DNA from 2 places in the Pseudarthrobacter sp. rb genome. Region 1 is predicted to be linked to the other one. Evidence: predicted binding sites of a transcription regulator. Region 1 holds the regulator's gene; the other holds the start of a gene.
What was found. The regulator HrcA, encoded in region 1, represses chaperone genes, less so after heat shock. The targets are predictions, from matches to a motif close to TTNGCACTCGNNNNNNNCGAGTGCNAA.

Region 1 (5,758 bases):
GAGCTGCCGGAGGAGGTCCTCCTGTGCCGGGTCGAGCTTGGCCGGAGTGTCCACCTGGAGGTGGACCTTCAGGTCCCCGCGGCCGTATCCCCTCAGGTGCGTGACACCCAGGCCACGCAGGGTAATGATCTCGCCGGACTGAGTTCCGGGCTTGACGTCGATGTCCTGCGTACCGTCGAACGTTTCCAGGCTGACGTCCGTGCCCAGTGCGGCCGCCGTCATGGGGATGTGCAGCGTGGCGTGCAGGTCATCGCCTTCCCGTACGTAGGTGGCGTCATTGTTGACGCGGATTTCCACGTAGAGGTCACCGGTCGGTCCACCTGCAGGTCCGGCTTCGCCCTGCCCGGCGAGCTGGATCCGGGTTCCGGTGGCCACACCGGCGGGAACCTTGATGGTCAGCGACCGCCGGCTGCGGATACGGCCCTGGCCGCTGCACTCGTTGCAGGGATCCTTGATGACCGTGCCGAAGCCTTCGCAGGTGCCGCAGGGGGCGGCCGTCATGACCTGGCCCAGGATGGAGCGCACGGCCCGCTGGACCTGGCCGCTGCCGCCGCAGATGTCGCAGCGCTCCGGGTGGGTGCCGGGCCGGCAGCAGGATCCGTCACAGGTGGGGCAGACCACGGCAGTGTCCACTTCGAGCTTCTTGTTCACGCCGAACACGGCGTCGCGAAGGTCGATCCGGACGCTGATGAGGGCGTCCTGGCCGCGGCGGACGCGGGAAGCCGGGCCGGAGGTGCCCCCGGCGCCGAAGAAGGTGTCGAAGATGTCCTGGAATGCGAAGCCCTGGCCTGCGTAACCGGCACCGCCGAAGCCGTTGTCCGTGCCGTTCTCGTTGCCCGTGGTGTCGTAGATCCTCCGCTTTTGGGGGTCGGAAAGGACCTCGTAGGCGTGAGTTACTGCCTTGAAGCGTTCTGAAGCGTCCGCACCGGGGTTTACGTCCGGGTGAAGGGTGCGGGCCAGTTTGCGGTAGGCCTTTTTGATCTCTTCGCCCGTAGCTTCGGGTGAGACTCCAAGGACGTCATAGTGGCTGCTCAAAGTTCGTATCTCTTCCTTGTTGTACTGCGTTCAGTGTGGGCGGCCCCGCTCTGTGGTCCGGTCCCGAAAAGGCTCCGGCGGCGAAGAGTCAGGGCCCCAAAATCCTGGAAAGGTAGCGGGCCACAGCCCTGACGGCGGCCATGGTGGTGGGATAGTCCATCCTGGTTGGGCCGAGGATCCCTACCTTCGCGGCGCTGTCCGGGCCGTAGCCGGTGGCCACCACGGAGGCTTCGGCAAGGCCGTCATAAGGGTTTTCCCTTCCGATACTGACGGCCACTCCCCGGTGGTCCTGGGCCATTTCGCTCAGCAGCCGCAGCATCACCACCTGCTCCTCCAGTGCCTCGAGCACGGGGCCGATACTGAGGGGGAAATCCACGTTGGACCTGGCCAGGTTCGCCGTTCCGGCCATGACCATCCGGTCCTCCCTGGTGTTTTGTGCCAGGCCCTCCAGTCCATGCGCCAGCGCGTGCGCGGCCTGGCGCTGGCCGTGCGCAGTTCCGGCTACGACGGCGGGGAGCGCCTTGGCCAGCTGGCTTAGCGGAGTTCCGGCCAGCGCGGCAAGGAAGCGGGTACGGAGCGCGGCCAGTGCGTCGTCGCCAAGGTCCTGGCCGACGTCGATGACCCGCTGCTCCACCTTGCCGCTGTTGGCAATCAGCACCACCAGCACCTTGCGGGGGGCCAGGAGCACGAACTCGATGTGGCGCACCAGTGCCTTGCTGAGGTGCGGATACTGGACCACAGCCACCTGGTTGGTCAGCTGCGACAGCAGCCGGACGGTGCGGTCCAGGACGTCGTCGAGGTCGTCTGCGCCTTCCAGGAGGGACTGGATGGCCCGGCGCTCCGCTGCCGACAGGGGCTTGACTGCCGAGATCTGGTCGACAAAGAGCCGGTAGCCCTTGTCTGTGGGAATTCGCCCTGCACTGGTATGCGGGGCAGTGATCAATCCCTCGTCTTCAAGGGCCGCCATGTCATTGCGGATGGTTGCGCTGGAAACGCCCAGATGATGCCGCTCGACCAGGGCCTTTGACCCGACCGGTTCGCGGGAGTGGACGTAGTCCTCCACGATGGCCCGCAGCACTTCCAGTTTGCGTGGCTCGCTCACTCTCCACCTCCATCCATGGTCCGGGGCGCATACCCCGCCAGGTGCCACCAGTGTTAGCACTCGACATGCCTAAGTGCTAACAGTCTATTATGCCTCGGCCCGTTGTTAGCATTGGTACCGCTCCGGGCGAAATTCCGGTGCGGAGGACCTAGCGCTAGGCGGATCGAATCCATGGATTACCAAAACTGGGGGCCCCGCGGCATTTCCGCCCCGGCCAAGGCGGAATTGCCCGAGGTTCCGGTGGAGCGGGGCATGGTGCTCGAGGATGTCCAGTCAGGCTGGGTCGGCGCCGTCACCCGGGTGGAAAAGTCCGGCGGCATGCACGTCGTGGCCCTGGAGGACCGCCGCGGGAAGTCCCGGTCCTTCAAGCTCGGCTTCGGTTTCCTCCTTGAGGGCCGGCCCATCCGGCTGATGCCTCCCGCCGCCCGGCCGGCAGCCGCCGGCCCCGCCGCCGGCAGGACAGCCTCAGGCTCCGTCCGGGTCTCCGGCCAGCGGGCCCAGGTCGCCAAGGCAAGCCGCATCTGGGTGGAGGGCAAGCACGACGCCGAACTGGTGGAAAAGGTCTGGGGAGACGACCTTCGGGTGGAAGGCATCGTCGTCGAACCCCTGCACGGCATTGACGACCTCGCCGCCGCAGTTGCCGCCTTTAAACCCGGTCCGGGCCGTCGCCTCGGCGTGCTCGTGGACCACCTCGTCCCTGACTCCAAGGAGTCCCGCATAGCCGACGCCGTCATGGCATCCCCCGGCGCGGCCGGAAATGTCCTGATCGTCGGCCACCCCTATGTGGACGTCTGGCAGGCGATCCGCCCCGCTGTCCTGGGCATTGACAAATGGCCGTCCGTGCCCCGCGGACAGGACTGGAAGACCGGAATCCTGAAGGCCTTTGGCTGGCCGCACGCCACCAAGGAGGACATCGGCCTGGGATGGCAAAAACTACTGGGCGCCGTACGTACGTACGCGGACCTGGAAGCGTCGCTGCTGGGGCGGGTTGAGGAAGTCATCGACTTCCTCACCGCCCCCTGAAGGCCGGACACCGGCCCGGGAGCCAGTATTCTTGGTAATGCAGCGCCTTTTCCCAAGGCCGCTGCACACCGCGCCCATATATGAAGTCAGCACCACTTGCACCTCCGAAGGAACAGACTGTGGCAGAAAACGCACGTGATCACAGGGACGGCCAGGGCCGCTCCGAGTACCATGGCGTCCCCGCCAATGCGCTGCCGCTCACGGCCAGCGAAGACCGCCAATGGGCCACGCTCGCGCATTTCGGTGGGATCCTGGGGTGTGTCCCCTCGCTGCTGATCTACCTGATCTTCCGTGACCGCGGGCCATTTACCGCGCAGGAATCCAAAGAAGCGCTGAACTTCAGCCTGCCGCCCACCATCGCCGCCGTGCTGGCCAACATCCTGGTGTTCATCCCCTATGTGGGAAACATCTTCGCGGTCATCGCCACTCTGATCTGGGTGGCGCTCACCTGCTTCTCCGTGGCAGCAGGGATCCACGTCAACAAGGGCCAGCCGCACCGCTACCAGTACAACCTGCGCTGGATTAAGTAGCCGCTCAGAGCTGCGGGGCCACTGGCCCCGCAGCGCGGATCCGACGGGCGTCCGCCCAGTCAGTCGGGCAGGATACGGCGGACCACCGCGTCCGCCAGGAGCCTGCCCTTGAGCGTGAGGACCAGACGGCCCTGGAAAGCAGCGACGGGCTCCACCAGGCCGTCAGCGATCAGGCCGGCCACTTCGTGCCGGCCGGCAGAGCCAAGAGTGGAGACTTCAAGCCCTGACTGCAGGCGCGCCTCCAGCATTACCCGCTCCAGGTTTCTGGTCCCGGCATCCAGGGTCTCCCTGCCCGCCGCAGGCGAATGCCCCTGGGCCAGACGGTTCGCATAGGCGGACGGGTGCTTCACGTTCCACCAGCGCACCCCGCCCACGTGCGAATGTGCGCCGGGGCCGATGCCCCACCAGTCGTCGCCACGCCAGTAGGCCAGGTTGTGGCGGCACGCGTGCTCCGGGCTTCGCGCCCAGTTGCTGACCTCATACCAGCCGAGTCCGGCTTCGGTGATGAGCTGGTCGGCGAGTTCGTACTTGTCGGCGTGGTCGTCGTCGTCAATTCCCGGCACCTCGCCGCGGCGCATCTGGGCGGCCAGCTTGGTCCCGTCCTCGACAATCAGGGCGTAGGCGCTGATGTGGTCCGGCTGGTAGGAGAGGGCAGTTTCCAGGGAGTGGCGCCAGTCGTCCAGCGACTCCCCCGGTGTGCCGTAAATCAGGTCCAGGCTGACGTCCAGTCCGGCCTCCCGCGCCCACTGCACCACCTGCGGAACCCTGCTGGGCGTGTGGGTGCGGTCCAGGACCTTGAGCACGTGCGGGACGGCGGACTGCATGCCGAAGGAGACCCTGGTGAAGCCCGCCTCCTTGAGGACGGCGAGGGATTCGGGGGTGACCGAATCGGGGTTGGCTTCGGTGGTGACCTCGGCGCCGTCCTCGATGCCCCACTGGTCGATGGCTGCGCGAAGGATCAGTGCGAGGTCATCTGCCGGCAGCAGGGTGGGCGTGCCGCCCCCGAAAAAGACCGTGCTGAGCTTGCGCTGCGGCAGCCCGGAACGTGCCATCACGGTGCCGGCCAGGGACACTTCCGACACGGCGGTTTGGGCGTAAGCATCCTGTGAGGCGCCGCCGCCCAGTTCCGTGGCGGTGTAGGTGTTGAAGTCGCAGTACCCGCAGCGCACGGCGCAGAACGGGATGTGGACGTACAGGCCAAAGGCCCGGGCCGCCGCACCGTCCGCTGCCTGTGGAGGCAGCAGACCGTCCGACGGCGCCGGGTCGCCGAGGGGAAGGACGCTGGGCATCAGCGGGTCCCCGCCTGCGCGGTGGTCACTTCTTCTTGGCCTTGTCCTTTGATTCGTCGGTGGTGAGGGCGGCGATGAACGCTTCCTGCGGAACCTCCACCGTTCCCACCATTTTCATGCGCTTCTTGCCTTCTTTTTGCTTCTCCAGCAGCTTGCGCTTTCGTGAGATGTCACCGCCGTAGCACTTGGCAAGCACGTCCTTGCGGATGGCCCGGATGCTTTCGCGGGCGATGATCCTGGAGCCGATGGCCGCCTGGATGGGCACCTCGAACTGCTGCCGCGGGATGAGTTCGCGGAGCTTTCCGGTCATCATCACGCCGTAGGCGTAGGCCTTGTCCCGGTGGGTGATGGCACTGAAGGCGTCCACTTGTTCGCCCTGGAGCATGATGTCGACCTTCACGAGGTCGGCAACCTGCTCGCCGTCGGCCTTCCAGTCCAGGGAGCCGTAGCCACGCGTTTTTGACTTCAGGATGTCGAAGAAGTCGAAGACGATTTCCGCCAGCGGCAGCCGGTAGCGGATTTCCACCCGGTCCTCGGAGAGGTAGTCCATGCCGCCCATCACGCCCCGGCGTGACTGGCACAGCTCCATGATGGCGCCGACGAACTCGTTGGGGGCCAGGATGGTCGCGGAGACCATCGGTTCGCGCACCTCGGCGATCTTGCCCGTGGGGTATTCGCTGGGGTTGGTCACGCGGACCACCTTCTTGTCCTCCAGGGTCACCTCGTATTCCACGTTGGGTGCCGTGGAGATCAGGTCAAGGTTGTATTCGCGCTCCAGG
Region 2 (5,758 bases), on a different contig from region 1:
ATAGACCCCCTCCGGCAAGTCGGCAGGACGTTCGCTGACGGGGGAGAGGCGGCGAGCGGAAAGGAGGGCGAAAGACTCTGGGACCCCTCAGCAGTGCCGGGCAGGCTGGAAGGGCGCTGAGGTGCGCAGGGAGAGGAGAACACGATGACCCACGAAACCGGGCCTGCTCCGCGGTCCACCGCATGGCTTGCCGTTGCCCGCGGTGTGGGAACGTCATGCATTATGCTCGCCCGGCGGCGGGTGCATCTTCCCAAAGACCATGTGGGCCGGGTGCTGCGCTTCGCGGACGGAAGCACATCGCGCGTCTACCGGGAGACCGCCGTCGACCGCCAGCCAAGCGAGCCCTGCGTGCTGGTGGTGGCGTTCACGCTCAGGTGGGTGCGGGGGCGGGCGCACCGCCTGTTCGAGGTGGAAAGCCTGCTGAATACACCGTTGTTCGTGGGGTTCCCGGGCTTTGTCTCCAAGCTCTGGTGCGCCCACGACACGTTCGGCGCCTACCGCGGGTTGTACGAGTGGGACGGCGCCGAGCAGGCCCGCAAGTATGCTGCGGCCCTCTGGCGGATCCTGGAACTGGTCAGTGTTCCCGGCTCCATCAGCTACAAGGTCCTTCCCGGGCTGCGCCGGGACGAGGTGCTCGCTGACCCCGCCCGAATGCTGGCGGCATCCTCGTCCGACCACGCCTGGTGGCGGCTCCTTGCCGAGGCGTGACGGGCAGGAATGATGGCGCGGGCATGGCGGGCTGGAAAAGTCCGACGGCGGACACCGACGTCCTAGTGGTGGGCGCGGGGCCCGCGGGGCTCGCCACGGCCCTTCAGGCCCATGCGCACGGCGCCACCGTCCGGGTGGTGGACCGGCGTGAACACCGGGTCCGCCCGTCCCGGGCCATGATGCTGCATGCCCGGGCCCTTGAGGGCCTGCGCCCGCTCGGGGTGACCGAGGAACTGCTGAACCGCGCGGACACCACCCCCGAAGCACGCATCCACCTGGGCCGCCGTACAGTCGAGGCACGGCTCGGCCACGCCGACCTCCCGGACACCGCCTTCCCGCACCTGACCATGGTCCGCCAGGCCGACGTCGAGGACGTTCTCTGGCAGGCCCTCCACGCCAGGGGCGTGCCTGTGGACTGGGGCGTCGAATTCCGCGGACTCTTCCACGGCCTCACAGTGGAAAGCGGCGGAGTGCCGGCGCTTTCGGAAGGACCCGTACACGCCGATCTGCAGGACGTTCACGGCGGCCGCGGAGTGCATCGCAGCCGGTTTCTCGCGGGCTGCGACGGGCAGTCGAGTACGGTCAGGGGCCTCCTCGGCGCTCAGTGGCGCGGCGGCCCGTACGGGGTGGAAGCGGTGATGGCCGACCTGGAACTGGATGGTTCCCTGGACTCCGGGCTGCTGCACGTCGCCGTGGGGCAGGCGGGGCTGGTCTTTCTCTTCGCCCTGGGTGAGGGGGCCACCTGGCGGATGCTGGCCACCCGCCCGGCAGTGCCCTCACCCGAAGCGCGCTTCGGCCAGCTGGGTCCGCCCGTCCCGGCGGAGGACGTGGCGCGCCTGGTCCGGGAGTCGGGGCTCGGCGCCGCAGTCCGCGAGGTGCGCTGGTCGGCGCAAATCCCGCTGCAGCACAGGATTGCCAGTACGTTCGGCAATGATCCCATTTTCCTGGCCGGTGATGCCGCGCACGCCCACTCCCCGGCAGGCGGCCAGGGCATGAACAACGGCATCCTCGACGCCCTCAACCTGGGCTGGAAGCTCGGTTTCGCCTCGACGGCAGGCAGGCCGCTCCCGGAACTGCTGGAAACCTATGGGCAGGAGCGGCGGCTTGCCGCCCGGCGGGTGCTGGCACTGACGCATGTCATCTTTTTTGGAGAAGCCTCACCGCATCCCGCCGCCCGCCTTGCCCGCAACGTCCTTCCCCTCCTTGCTCCGGCCCTGCCGCTGTTGCTCCGGCAGCGGTGGCTCACGTCCAAGGGCATCAGGCTGCTGGCCCAGCCGTTCGTGCACTACCGGAACAGCGTCATTTCCCGTGACGGCACGCCTCCGGCCAAAGCGTGGCCGAGGCCGGGAGTACGGTTGCCGGATGCGTCGGCTTCGGTCGACGGCCGGCTGGTCCGCCTTCACGAACTGACCTCCGTGCCGGGTATCCACCTTTTACTGGAGCGCGACGCCGAACCGGTCGCTTCGGCTGCCCTCCGCACCCTCCTGCCGGCAGAGGGGCAGGGCCCGCTGCTCCACGTCCACCGGCTCACCAGCCACCCGGGGCAGGGTGTGGTTGCGGTCCGCCCCGACGGGTACGTGGGCTTCCGCTGCGGCGAGGCGGACCCGGTCCAGCTGCGTGCCTGGCTTCGGCTGGTCGGTGCCGCACCCGACTGAACGCGGCCCACCTTGGTAACCTCCCGTCGTCGGAATGCTCCATCACTTATGGCTCCTAAAACCGGTGTTTAGGGACCAAACCTGATGGAGCAACCCGGGGGAGGGAGGGTGGTTGCGGGCGGACGGCAAGCGTAGTCTGGTCAGTCCAAGGCACATCCGCCCAGTGTGAGAGGGGAAGTTCATGACCATCCCGCCAGTGCACGAACCTGAGCCGTTTCCGCCGGACCCCGGCCCGGAGCCCACGTCCCCGGACCCCACCCAGCCACGGCCGCCCGGCCCGCCGTCCCCGAATCCGTTCCCTGCGCCGGCGCCCCCGGGCCCGTTGCCCGTCCCGGATCCAGGCCCTGCTCCGCTCCGTCCGGACCCCACCAGGGACTGACCGCGAACCTTAAAAAGGGCCTTCTGCCGGCTGCGCATGCGCAGGTGGAAGGCCCTTTTTCCGTGCCCGGGCAGGGGCAGGAAATAAACCGGAATCCGCTGCTGCAAGCCCTTGCAGACTTGCTGCTGCAGTGCTACAAAATCTATATCAGCCACTACAGATCGGCTGATACGGAAACTGTGTTGGACCATCTCTTACGAGGAGGGAGAGCCATGTTGATGCGAACCGATCCGTTCCGCGAGCTGGACAGGCTGGCCCAGCAGGTCCTCGGCACGGCTGCACGCCCGGCGGCGATGCCGATGGATGCATGGCGTGAGGACCAGGAATTCGTCGTGGCCTTCGATTTGCCCGGCGTTTCGGTGGACTCGGTGGACCTGGACGTTGAACGGAATGTCCTGACGGTGCGGGCCGAACGCCCGGACCCGGCGGGCAAGGACACCGAACTGGTCGCCTCTGAACGGCCGCGCGGCGTCTTCAGCCGCCAGCTGATCCTTGGCGACACTCTGGACACCGAACATGTCAAGGCCAGCTACGACGCAGGAGTCCTGACGCTGCGCATTCCGGTCGCCGAAAAGGCCAAGCCGCGCAAGATCGAGATCGAAACGAAGGGGGCAAAGCAGGAAATCGCCGCTTAGTTTCACACAGGACCGGGAGGCGGGCACATCTGTTGGCTGCCTTTTCGGGGCGAATCGCCATTCTGTGCACGCCACAGCGCCAGACAGCGCATCGGCAGCGTAGGCCTTAACCTCCCGCCACGGTGGCCCCCGGCTTCGGCCGGGGGCCATCGACGCGTCTGGGCCCCGCCGCTGAAGCCTTGCGTCAGACGCTGAGTTCCAGCATCAGGGCGGGCAGTTCATCGGCGAGTTCGCGGGCCAGGAATCCCAGCGGCCCCAGCCTGCTCGCCAGCCGGTCCGCCGCCGCCGCGTGCAGGTGGGTGCCCCAGCAGGCCGCCTGGGCGCCGGTGGTTCCGCGGGCACGGAGCCCGGCAATCGCTCCGGCCAGGACGTCGCCGCTGCCGGAGGTGCCCAGGCCGCCGTACCCCGTGGTGATTTTCCACAGTTCGGGCTCGTCCGGCTCCAGCCCGGGCGGCTGGGTGATGAGCCCCTGGCAGCTGACCACGGCGCCGAACTTCGCGGAGATCTCCGGGAGGTCCTTTTCGAGGTCCTCCACATCCCGTCCCAGCAGGATCCCCGCTTCCGTGGGGTTCGGGGTAAGGATCAGCCGGCCGCGCCAGGGGTCCAGCTGGTCCTTGAGCTGCACCAGGGCGGCCAGTGCGTAGGCATCGAGGACGACGGCGGGTCCTTCAGTGCCGTCAGGATCGGAGCTGCCGTCACGGCTTGCCTCGTGTTCCAGCAGCGCCTCGAGCAGTTCGCCGGCCAGGTCCGGATCATCCAGTCCGGGCCCCACCAGCACGGCGTCCGCCCGGTCCAGGTAGGAGGCTATTGGCGCCAGCTCCGGCTTGACGGATCCCCCCGGGGTTTCCGGCAGGCCAATGGCGCCGCACTCCGGCAAAGCAACCCCCAGCTGCACGGCCACCGATTCCGCCACCGCCAGTGTGAGCTTCCCGGCCCCAGCGCGCAGGGCCGAAACCCCGGCCAGCAGTGCAGCGCCGGGAGTGGCCCGGGCCCCGCCCACCACCAGCACCGACCCGCGTGAATACTTGTCCGCGCCCGGCGCCGGCAGCGGCCATTCGCGCAGGAGTGACGGCGCTACCAGGGTGGCGCCGGAGGGGTCACCGCGGCCGGACACTGGTGTCTCCCGCGTGCTCGGTGACAGCGACGCCCTGCTCCGCCAGGTGGTCGGCCACATTGAAGCTTTCCAGCGTCCACGGCCCCACTCCGGAGGGCCGGACGAACCGGGTGATCGAGGCGTTAAGGATGGCTTCTGTGGCCGCGAGGTCCAGGAGTTCCTTTTCGCTGAGTCCTTCGAGCACGTACCGGAACAGCATGATCACGGCGTCGTGGCACACCAGCATCACCCGGTGGCCGGTGCCCAGGTTGTTCAGTTCCGCCAGCACCGACCGCAGCCGCAGCGCCACGTCGGCCCAGGATTCCCCTCCCGGCGGCCGGTAGTACAGCTTGCCCAGCCATTCCCGGCGCTCGGATTCCTCGGGGTAGCGGTTCTCGACGCCCAGCCGGGTGAGCCGGTCCAGGATGCCGAGCTCGCGGTCGCGGAGCCGCTCATCGATGCGCACCTCCAGCGGCCAGCCGGCGGTTTCCACCGCAATCTCCGCCGTCTGCCGGGCGCGCGCATAGGGGGAGGAGACCACTGCGTCCGGGCGGAACTCCCCGGCAATCCGCGCGAGCGCGGTGCCCAGCGCCTTGGCCTGGTCCCTGCCCGTTCCGGAGAGGTCCACGTCCGCGTCCCGGGCGGGAACCTGGATGACCTCCACGCCGGCCTCACGCGCCTCGGTGGCCGCAACGTTGCCTTCGCTCTCGCCATGCCGGATCAGCAGCAGCTCCACCGCCCCGGCTTCCTGGACCGCCTCCGTCAGGCCGTCGTCGTTCGAAGATCCGCCGTTCACAAAACCACCCCGTCCTCGCCGAGCAAATAACACCGCCACATGCCGTGCCGAATGCAGGAACACTACCAACGGCGTACCCAGGGGGCGGCGGAAAATAACGGACGACGGCGGCAGGGCACCGTGGGTGCGCGGGCCGCCGCCGCCATCGCAACAGCAGGGGATGGAACCGAAGTCAGCGCTCGGGCGTCAGGACCTTGGTGAACACCGTGCCGCCGTTGGCGTTGCGGAGGCTCACCGTGAAGCTGTTGTCCTCACCCAGCTGGACGTGCCCGAAGAACTGGTTCCCGCCGTCGCGGGGGGACTCGCCGGCGAAGCGCCCGGTCTTGGAGAACACCACCTCGGGGCCGAACGTGCCGTCCATCGCATTGGGGCCGAACGATCCCGCCGCGATGGGACCGGCCACGAACTCCCAGAACGGGTCGAAGTCCGTGAAGGCAGCCCGTTCGGGGGAGTAGTGGTGGGCGGCGCAGTAGTGCACGTCAGCAGTGAGCC

Region 2: the regulator HrcA is predicted to act here: its motif matches at 2,853-2,879, upstream of ACWRN3_RS10210 (Hsp20/alpha crystallin family protein).

Annotation. Positions count from the first base shown of each region.
Region 1 is NZ_JBWJAR010000002.1:280,822-286,579, forward strand. Features, by position in the region: gene dnaJ (molecular chaperone DnaJ) at 1-1,035, opposite strand, end outside; gene hrcA (heat-inducible transcriptional repressor HrcA) at 1,124-2,137, opposite strand; gene ACWRN3_RS04025 (DUF3097 domain-containing protein) at 2,309-3,160, shown strand; gene ACWRN3_RS04030 (DUF4870 domain-containing protein) at 3,280-3,690, shown strand; gene hemW (radical SAM family heme chaperone HemW) at 3,750-4,979, opposite strand; gene lepA (translation elongation factor 4) at 5,005-5,758, opposite strand, start outside.
Region 2 is NZ_JBWJAR010000006.1:116,421-122,178, reverse strand. Features, by position in the region: gene ACWRN3_RS10220 (hypothetical protein) at 145-708, shown strand; gene ACWRN3_RS10215 (FAD-dependent monooxygenase) at 732-2,363, shown strand; gene ACWRN3_RS10210 (Hsp20/alpha crystallin family protein) at 2,955-3,377, shown strand; gene ACWRN3_RS10205 (NAD(P)H-hydrate dehydratase) at 3,562-4,491, opposite strand; gene ACWRN3_RS10200 (histidine phosphatase family protein) at 4,475-5,266, opposite strand; gene ACWRN3_RS10195 (alkaline phosphatase D family protein) at 5,439-5,758, opposite strand, start outside.